Regions from separate parts of the Pseudomonas sp. AK181 genome, predicted to be linked through region 1. Evidence: predicted binding sites of a transcription regulator. Region 1 holds the regulator's gene; the other holds the start of a gene.

Region 1 (5,168 bases):
CCGTGAAATGTACCTACATCGATGGTCTGCAAGCGATTCACGCGGCCAAGCCATGTAGCCTGCGTCTAAGCAAGACAAGGTAAAGAAATAAAATGGGCAGCATGCATCCCGTACAGGTGATCGCGGTGACCGGCGGCAAAGGTGGCGTCGGGAAAACTAACGTGTCAGTGAATTTGTCCCTGGCCCTGGCAGAGCTTGGCCGTCGCGTCATGCTGCTGGATGCTGACCTGGGCTTGGCGAACGTGGACGTTCTGCTGGGGCTGACACCCAAACATACCCTGGCCGATGTGATCGAGGGCCGCTGTGAGCTGCGCGATGTGCTGCTCCAGGGCCCCGGAGGCATTCGCATCGTGCCGGCGGCCTCGGGCACCCAGAGCATGGTGCACCTGAGCCCCGCGCAGCATGCCGGGTTGATCCAGGCGTTCAGCGACATCGGCGACAACCTCGACGTGCTGGTGATCGACACCGCCGCCGGCATCGGCGAATCCGTGGTCAGCTTTGTGCGCGCCGCGCAAGAAGTGCTGCTGGTGGTGTGCGACGAGCCCACCTCGATCACCGATGCCTACGCACTGATCAAACTGCTTAACCGTGACTACGGCATGAACCGCTTTCGCGTGCTGGCCAACATGGCCCAGAGCCCGCAGGAAGGGCGCAACCTGTTCGCCAAGTTGACCAAGGTCACGGATCGCTTCCTCGATGTGGCTTTACAATACGTCGGCGCAGTTCCCTATGACGAGTGTGTGCGCAAGGCCGTGCAAAAGCAGCGTGCGGTCTATGAAGCGTTCCCTCGTTCGAAATGCGCACTGGCGTTCAAGGCCATTGCCCAGAAGGTCGATACCTGGCCGTTGCCCGCCAACCCGCGGGGGCATCTGGAGTTTTTCGTCGAGCGTTTGGTGCATCAGACGAGCGCAGGACCGGTGCTATGACATCCAGCGGCTACAACCTTTACAAAAAGTCGGCACGTGACAGCCAGGGCGAATTGATCGAGCGCTACGCGCCGCTGGTCAAACGCATTGCCTATCACCTGTTGGCGCGCCTGCCCGCGAGTGTGCAGGTTGAAGACTTGATCCAGGCCGGCATGATCGGCCTGCTCGAAGTCTCGACCAAATACGACGCCAGCAAGGGTGCCAGTTTCGAAACGTATGCGGGTATCCGTATCCGTGGCGCGATGCTCGATGAAGTGCGTAAAGGCGATTGGGCGCCGCGTTCGGTACACCGCAATACGCGCATGGTCAGTGATGCAATTCGTGCAATTGAAGCAAAAACCGGTCGTGACGCTAAAGATCATGAAGTTGCGGCCGAACTCCAATTGAGTCTCGACGATTACTACGGGATTTTGAACGATACCTTGGGCAGCCGCCTGTTCAGTTTCGACGACCTTTTACAGGACGGCGAACACGAAGGGCTGCACGAGGACGGCGCGAGCGCGCATACGGAGCCGTCACGCGACCTGGAAGACGAACGTTTCCAGGGCGCGTTGGCCGATGCAATCGCCAACTTGCCGGAGCGTGAGCGGCTGGTGCTGGCGCTGTACTACGACGAAGAGCTGAACCTCAAGGAAATCGGTGAGGTCCTGGGGGTCAGCGAATCGCGTGTCAGCCAGTTGCATAGCCAGTGCGCAGCCCGCTTGCGGGGGCGATTGGCCGAGTGGCGCGCGCGCTGACAGGCAGTGTGGGGACACTGCAGACGCTACCGTGAAACCGCAGGGTTTTGCGGGTGAGTACCGTGGTGCCCTGGGCAGTCCTTTTTGTGTAACGCCTGTTGATTGAAATGGCGCGTCCAGGTGCTGGGCGCGTTTAAGACTGCTTGGAGGTCGAATTGGACAAGAACATGAAAATCCTCATCGTTGATGACTTCTCAACGATGCGGCGGATCATTAAAAACCTGTTGCGTGACCTTGGGTTCACCAACACGGTCGAGGCGGATGACGGCCTGACGGCCATTCCGATTCTCAACAGCGGGAGCATCGACTTTCTGGTGACCGACTGGAACATGCCGGGCATGACTGGTATCGACCTGCTGCGCCACGTGCGCGCCGATGAAAAACTGCGCAGCCTGCCTGTGCTGATGGTGACCGCCGAAGCCAAGCGTGAACAGATCATCGAAGCCGCCCAAGCCGGGGTCAACGGTTACGTGGTCAAGCCATTCACGGCACTGGCCTTGAAAGAGAAGATCGAGAAAATCTTCGAACGCATCCACGGCTAATGCCATCGCGGGGGAGCTATGGAGCATAACGAAACGTCACAGGGCGACTTTGAGTCGACCCTGAAAAAACATGCTCACCAGTTGGTCGACAGCCTGGAAAAAGGCCAGTTCGCCGATGCGGTGCAGTTGATCCATGAGCTTAACCAGACCCGTGACCGCGGCCTGTACCAGGAAGTGGGCAAGCTCACACGCGAACTGCACAGCGCAATCGTCAATTTCCAGATTGACCCGCGCATGCCCCAGGCCGAAGAAATTTCCCAGATCACCGATGCCACCGAGCGCTTGTCCTATGTGGTCAGGCTGACCGAGGCGGCGGCCAACCGCACCATGGACCTGGTGGAAAACGCCACGCCTCTGGTTAATGGCATGGCCACCGAAGCCCAGGCCTTGAGCCAGGACTGGGGCCGCTTCATGCGCCGCGAAGTCGGTGCTGAAGAGTTTCGTGAATTGGCGCGTCGCGTCGACGGGTTCCTGTCGCGCAGCGAACAGGAAAACCGCACGGTGGCCAGCAACCTCAACGACATTCTGCTGGCCCAGGATTACCAGGACCTTACCGGTCAGGTGATCAAGCGCGTGACCCAGTTGGTCACCGAAGTGGAAAGCAACTTGCTCAAATTGGTGCTGATGGCCGGCCAGGTCGATCGTTTTGCCGGCATCGAACATGACCGCGAAGCGATCCTCTCGGAAAAAGATCCACAAAAACATCTCGCCAAGGGTGAAGGTCCGCAGATTCATGCCGATAAACGTGAAGACGTTGTGTCAGGTCAGGATGACGTAGATGACCTGTTATCCAGTTTAGGCTTCTAAGGAGCACCCACATGAGCTTCGGCGCCGATGAAGAAATCCTTCAGGATTTCCTTGTAGAGGCCGGCGAAATTCTAGAGCAACTGTCCGAACAACTGGTCGAGCTGGAAAGCCGACCGGATGATGCGAACCTGCTCAATGCAATTTTTCGCGGTTTTCACACTGTAAAAGGGGGCGCCGGCTTCCTCCAGCTCCATGAGCTGGTGGAGTGCTGTCACATCGCCGAGAACGTTTTCGACATCCTGCGCAAGGGTGAGCGTCACGTCGACTCGGAACTGATGGACGTAATTCTCGAAGCACTGGATGCGGTCAACGGCATGTTCAGCCAGGTGCGTGAACGTGCACCGATCACTGCCGCCACGCCGGAACTGCTGGCCGCCCTGGCGCGCCTGGCCGAACCTGCCGACACCGCGGCTGCGCCGGTGGTCGAGGCCGCGCCGGAGCCGGTGGCGCAAGCCGAGCCGGACGTGACCGACAGCGAGTTCGAACAACTGCTCAACTCCCTCAGCGCGGTCAAGGCCCAAGCGGAATCGCCGGTGCAGCCTGTCGCGACGCCGAGCAGTGAAGACATTACCGACGCCGAGTTCGAGTCGTTGCTCGACCAGTTGCACGGCAAAGGCCAGTTCGCAGCAGATGCCGTGGCACCGCCTGCCGCAGCGCCAGAAGCGCCCGCTGCCAACGCCAGCACCGACATTACCGACGACGAATTCGAGGCACTGCTCGACCAATTGCATGGCAAAGGCACCTTTGTGGCCGAAGCCCTGCCCGAGGTTGCTGCCACGGCCGCCGCTGCGCCAGCGGCCAGTGCCGCACCGGCCGGCGACGGGCTGATCTCTGATCACGAATTCGAAGCCCTGCTCGACGAGTTGCACGGCAAAGGCAAGTTCAGCGAAGTGGCCCCGGCCGCTGCCGCCCCGGTTGCAGCGCCAGCCGCTGCCACTGCGGCACCGGTTGCTGCCAAACCTGCGCCGGCTGCCAAGCCTGCACCTGCCGCCGCCCCGGCCCCTGCGCGTGCAGCGGCGCCGGCAGCAGCGGAAAAGCCCGCCAGCGAAGCCGAAACCACCGTGCGCGTAGATACCGCGCGCCTGGACGACATCATGAACATGGTGGGCGAACTGGTGCTGGTGCGTAACCGCCTGGTGCGCCTGGGCCTGAACAGCGGCGACGAAGCCATGCAGAAGGCCGTGTCGAACCTCGACGTGGTCACCGCCGACCTGCAAACCGCGGTGATGAAAACGCGGATGCAGCCGATCAAGAAAGTCTTCGGTCGTTTCCCGCGTCTGGTTCGCGACCTGGCACGCCAGCTCAAGAAAGAAATCAACCTGGAACTGGTGGGCGAAGAAACCGACCTCGACAAAAACCTTGTCGAGGCCCTGGCCGACCCGCTGGTCCACTTGGTGCGCAACGCGGTCGACCACGGCGTAGAAACCCCGGAAGAACGCGAAGCCGCCGGTAAGTCCCGCAACGGCAAAGTGATTTTGGCGGCGGAGCAAGAGGGCGACCACATCCTGCTGTCGATCACCGATGACGGCAAAGGCATGGACCCGACCATCTTGCGCAATATCGCGGTCAAGCGCGGCGTGATGGACAAGGACGCCGCCGACCGCCTGACCGACACCGAGTGCTACAACCTGATCTTCGCCCCGGGCTTTTCGACCAAGACCGAGATATCCGACGTGTCCGGGCGTGGCGTGGGCATGGACGTGGTGAAGACCAAGATCAGCCAGCTCAACGGCTCGATCAATATCTACTCGACCAAGGGCCAGGGCTCCAAGATCGTCATCAAGGTGCCGTTGACCCTGGCGATCATGCCGACCCTGATGGTGATGCTGGGCAACCAGGCGTTCGCCTTCCCGCTGGTCAACGTCAACGAGATCTTCCACCTCGACCTGTCGCGCACCAACGTGGTGGACGGCCAGGAAGTGGTGATCGTGCGCGACAAGGCGTTGCCGCTGTTCTACCTCAAGCGTTGGCTGGTGGCCTCGGCTGCCCATGAAGAACAGCGCGAAGGCCATGTGGTGATTCTGTCCGTGGGCACCCAGCGCATCGGCTTTGTGGTTGACCAACTGGTGGGCCAGGAAGAAGTGGTGATCAAGCCTTTGGGCAAGATGCTGCAGGGCACCCCAGGCATGTCGGGCGCAACCATTACCGGTGACGGT
Region 2 (5,168 bases), 3.0 Mb from region 1:
GATGGTGCCGCCTGGGGTTTCGTAGCAGCCACGGGACTTCATGCCCACGTAACGGTTCTCGACGATGTCGAGACGGCCGATACCATGCTGGCCGCCGATACGGTTCAGGGTCGCCAGTACGGTGGCCGGGGTCATTTCAACGCCGTCCAGCGCGACGATATCGCCGTTGCGGTAAGTCAGTTCCAGGTACTGCGCCTTGTCTGGAGCGTTCTCCGGGGAGACGGTCCATTTCCACATGTCTTCTTCGTGCTCGGTCCAGGTGTCTTCCAGCACGCCGCCTTCATAGGAGATGTGCAGCAGGTTGGCGTCCATCGAGTACGGCGACTTCTTCTTGCCATGACGCTCGATCGGGATGGCGTGCTTTTCAGCGTAATCCATCAGTTTTTCACGGGACAACAGGTCCCATTCACGCCACGGCGCAATGACTTTCACGCCTGGCTTGAGTGCGTAGGCACCCAGTTCGAAACGGACCTGGTCGTTGCCCTTGCCGGTGGCACCATGGGAAATGGCGTCGGCACCGGTTTCGTTGGCGATCTCGATCAGGCGCTTGGCGATCAGCGGACGGGCGATGGAGGTACCCAGCAGGTACTCACCTTCATAGACAGTGTTGGCGCGAAACATCGGGAAGACGAAATCGCGGACGAACTCTTCGCGCAGGTCGTCAATGTAGATCTCTTTCACGCCCATGGCTTGCGCCTTGGCACGTGCAGGTTCGACCTCTTCACCCTGACCCAGGTCAGCGGTGAAGGTCACCACTTCACAGTTATAAGTATCCTGCAGCCACTTGAGGATCACCGAAGTGTCCAGGCCGCCGGAATACGCGAGAACGACCTTGTTTACGTCGGCCATGCCATCACTCCACGGGGTTGTACGGAAAGGCGACGATTCTACCGATCAAAACCGTGAAATTACAGGGGCGCGACAGCAAATGAAGATTAAGCGACAGATTATGTCGAGTGGGCGACCGATGGTCGCCTCTTATGAGCATAGGTTTCCACACAACCTTGTAGCGTCCAACGGTAACCACGATGCGAAGCGAGTCGCTGTTGATCTGCTTTTGATCTTGATCTCAAGCGCCCCGTTAAACCACGCTGGCCGAACGCAGGCTTGAATTCGTGGGTAACCCGGCAGGACGCCGGGTTAGCCGCCCCGCGCCATGGATGGCGCGTGGCGGCGGCCCACGGATTCAAGACTGTGTTCGGGCACACCGAGCCTAGGCGAGGTGCCGAGTGGTGGGGCAAGAGCGTTTTGCTTACTTTGCCGCTCTTGCAAAGTGAGCCGCCGTCAGGGCGGAACCCTAAGTGGCCATTACCTAAATAACGGATATGTACCCGGTCCAGCTGTGTTGACTGCCAGGCCGCCATCGCAGGCAAGCCAGCTCCCACATTTGGATCGCGGTGCCTCAGGGAGATAGGCACCGGCTGACAGGTCGTCGCGGAAGCAAGCTCCCTCGCCACAGGTTCGGCGTCATACCGAAGTTGCGTAGTTACCCATGCTCTTATGAGGTCGCCGGGTTGCTCGGCGCAGTGGCCTGGGGCGCCGGCTTCTCAGGGGCAGCCACCCGCTCAAGCTGAATATTCACACGGCGGTTACGCGCACGGTTGGCAGCATTGGTGTTGGGCGCCAAGGGGTAGCTTTCGCCATGGAAGCGCATCGTGATCTGCGATTCCTGAATGCCGTTGGCCTTGAAGTAGTCCATCACCGCCAGCGCGCGGCGGCGCGACACGTCGCGGTTGGTCAGGCGGTTGCCACTGTTGTCGGAATGGCCGTTCAACTCGACATGATTGACCGTCGGGTCGGCCTTCATGAAGGCCAGAATCACGGACAACTTCTTCTTGGCCGCCGCGTCCAGCTCAATGCCACCACCGGGGAAGCCGACTTCGGTCTGTTTGACCTGATCGTAATTCATGGGCAGCAGCTTGGTGGTGCACAGCTGATAATCGTTATAGGCCTTGCTGAACTTCACCGGCAGTAGGCGAATTTCCGAGTAACCGCCTTCACGCCCGTAATGCCGCACGGTCGGGCTGCGCCCTTCGAGCAAGCCCGTGAACAAGCGTCCGGCCTGGGCCTGGGAGCTATTGAACAGCACGTCGCCGCTGCCGACACGCACGGCCCCCAGGTTGATATCACCTCGGCCCGGTTGCCACGGCGCGGCAGCGGCCAACAGGGTTGCCGAGCCGGCGCCGAGGCTGCTGCCATAGGTTTTCAGACGAAACGTCGCCTGTTCGCCGGCCCGGCGTACGAACTCGCCGGAACCGAAATCGGTGATCGGCTGGGTCAAGCGGCACTCGAACTGATCGCCCTCTACCTTCCACTCAATATTCTCCAGACGTGTCTGGAACGTGAGGGCCGCCGCAGGCAGGCTGGCGAACACACTGAGCAGGGCTAGATAATACTGGCGCACGGGAGGCTCCATGGGTTTCTACAACACTTCACAGCGTCATACATCGTTAAGGCATACCCGGAGATATCGGTAGCATCCGGCAAAACTTGATAGCGAGTGCCTGCAAGAGTCTTTTCCGGTAGCATTCCCACCAGATTGACCCGCCTGGAATCCCCAATGTCCGACCGCCTGACCCTGCTGCGTCCCGACGACTGGCATATTCATCTTCGCGATGGTGCTGCGTTACCCCAAACCGTGGCCGACGTGGCCCGCACGTTTGGCCGTGCCATCATCATGCCTAACCTGGTACCTCCGGTGCGCAATGCCGCAGAGGCCGACGCCTACCGCCAGCGCATCCTCGCTGCACGACCGGCCGGCAGCCGCTTCGAACCGTTGATGGTGCTCTACCTCACCGACCGCACCCAGCCTGACGAAATCCGTGAAGCCAAGGCCAGCGGTTATGTGCACGCTGCCAAGCTGTACCCGGCAGGCGCGACCACCAACTCCGATTCCGGCGTAACCAGTATCGACAAGATCCTGCCGGCGATCGAAGCCATGGCGGAAGTCGGCATGCCGTTGCTGATCCACGGGGAAGTCACCCGTGGCGATGTGGACGTGTTCGATCGCGAAAAAATCTTCATTGATGAGCACATGCGTCGTGTGGTCGAGCTGTTCCCCACGCTCAAAGTGGTGTTTGAACACATCACCACCGCCGATGCCGTGCAGTTTGTCAGTGAGGCGTCGGCCAACGTTGGCGCGACCATCACCGCCCATCACCTGCTCTACAACCGCAACCACATGCTGGTGGGCGGGATTCGGCCGCACTTCTACTGCCTGCCGATCCTCAAGCGCAACACCCATCAGGTAGCCCTGCTGGATGCCGCCACCAGCGGCAGCCCGAAGTTCTTCCTCGGCACCGACTCGGCGCCCCACGCCCAGCACGCCAAGGAAGCCGCATGCGGCTGCGCCGGCTGCTACACCGCGTTTGCCGCCATCGAGTTGTACGCCGAAGCGTTTGAACAGCGTAACGCGCTGGACAAACTCGAAGGTTTTGCCAGCCTCAACGGCCCGCGTTTCTACGGCCTGCCGGCGAATACCGACCGCATTACCCTGGTTCGTGAAGACTGGACCGCCCCTGCCAGCCTGCCGTTTGGCGAGCTGACCGTTATCCCGCTGCGCGCCGGTGAAACACTGCGCTGGCGCCTGCTGGAGGAAAGCAAGTGAGTGAAGACCATTACGACGACGAACAAGAGCACGGCGGTGGCGGCTCGCGCCATCCGATGGCCGAGCGCTTTCGCGGCTATCTGCCGGTCGTCATCGACGTAGAAACCGGTGGTTTCAACTGCGCCACCGATGCCTTGCTGGAAATTGCCGCAACCACCATCGGCATGGACGAACAAGGCTTTGTGTACCCGGAGCACACGCATTTCTTTCGCGTAGAACCCTTCGAAGGCGCCAATATCGAAGCCGCTGCCCTGGAGTTCACCGGGATCAAGCTCGACCACCCCCTGCGCATGGCGGTGAGTGAAGAAGCGGCGCTGACTGATATCTTCCGTGGCGTGCGCAAGGCGTTGAAGGCCAATGGCTGCAAACGCGCGATCCTGGTCGGCCACAACAGCAGTTTCGACCTGGGCTTCCTGAACGCCGCCGTGGCGCGACTGGACATGAAGCGCAACCCGTTTCACCCGTTCTCCAGCTTCGACACCGCTACCCTCGCCGGCCTGGCCTACGGTCAGACCGTTCTGGCCAAAGCCTGCCAGGCAGCCGGTATCGACTTTGACGGGCGTGAAGCCCACTCGGCCCGCTACGACACCGAGAAGACCGCCGAGCTGTTCTGCGGCATCGTCAATCGGTGGAAACAGATGGGCGGCTGGGAAGACTTCAACGACTGAGCCCCCGATGAGCATAGGTATCTACGCATTTTTGTAGGTTGTCGCAGCCCACAGTAACCACGATGCGAGGCGAGTCGCTCTTGATCTGCTTTTGATCTTGATCTTAGGCGCCCCCGTTAAACCACGCTGGCCGAACGCAGGCTTGAATTCGTGGGTAACCCGGCAGGACGCCGGGTTAGCCGCCCCGTGCCATGGATGGCGCGTGGCGGCGGCCCACGGATTCAAGACTGTGTTCGGGCACACCGAGCCTAAGCGAGGTGCCGAGTGGTGGGGCAAGAGTGTTTTGCTTACTTTTGCCTGGGCCGGCATTCCGGCTTTTCAAAAGTGAGCCGCCGTCAGGGCGGAACCCTAAGCGGCCGTTACCGCAGCAATGGATATGCACACCATCCAACTGTGTTGACTGCCAGGCCGCCTTCGCTAGCAAGCCCGCTCCCACAGTTGGATTGTGGGGTGTCAAGTAGACCAGCGTAGGTTGTCAGGCCGTCACGGGAGCAAGTCCCCACCCACAAAAAAACCGGCCTTTTCAGGCCGGTTTTTTTATACCGTGACGCTAGCTTACAGCTTGCCAGCGTTCTCGGTCAGGTAAGCCGCAACGCCTTCTGGCGAAGCGTTCATGCCTTTGTCGCCTTTTTTCCAGTTGGCAGGGCAGACTTCGCCGTGCTCTTCGTGGAATTGCAGCGCGTCGACCAGGCGGATCAGTTCTTCCATGTTACGGCCCAGCGGCAGGTCGTTGATGATCTGCGAGCGCACAACGCCCTTGTCGTCGATCAGGAACGCGCCACGGAACGCCACGCCGCCTTCGGACTCAACGTCGTAGGCCTTGGCGATGTCGTGCTTCATGTCGGCAGCCATGGTGTATTTGACTTTGCCGATGCCGCCATCATTGATGGCGG

What was found. The regulator FliA, encoded in region 1, starts transcription of late flagellar genes. The targets are predictions, from matches to a motif close to CTAAAGTTTNNNNNNNNNNNGCCGNTAA.
Region 2: a site for FliA is predicted at 2,468-2,495, ahead of V8689_RS06110 (flagellar protein MotY). Genes of this name have one in related genera too.

Annotation. Positions count from the first base shown of each region.
Region 1 covers NZ_CP146348.1:4,351,246-4,356,413, reverse strand. Annotated here, with positions in the region: gene fleN (flagellar synthesis regulator FleN) at 93-926, shown strand; gene fliA (RNA polymerase sigma factor FliA) at 923-1,663, shown strand; gene V8689_RS19830 (chemotaxis response regulator CheY) at 1,831-2,205, shown strand; gene V8689_RS19825 (protein phosphatase CheZ) at 2,224-3,012, shown strand; gene V8689_RS19820 (chemotaxis protein CheA) at 3,024-5,168, shown strand, end outside.
Region 2 covers NZ_CP146348.1:1,305,112-1,310,279, reverse strand. Annotated here, with positions in the region: gene V8689_RS06115 (argininosuccinate synthase) at 1-849, opposite strand, end outside; gene V8689_RS06110 (flagellar protein MotY) at 1,499-2,404, opposite strand; gene pyrC (dihydroorotase) at 2,561-3,607, shown strand; gene rnt (ribonuclease T) at 3,604-4,275, shown strand; gene V8689_RS06095 (peroxiredoxin) at 4,831-5,168, opposite strand, start outside.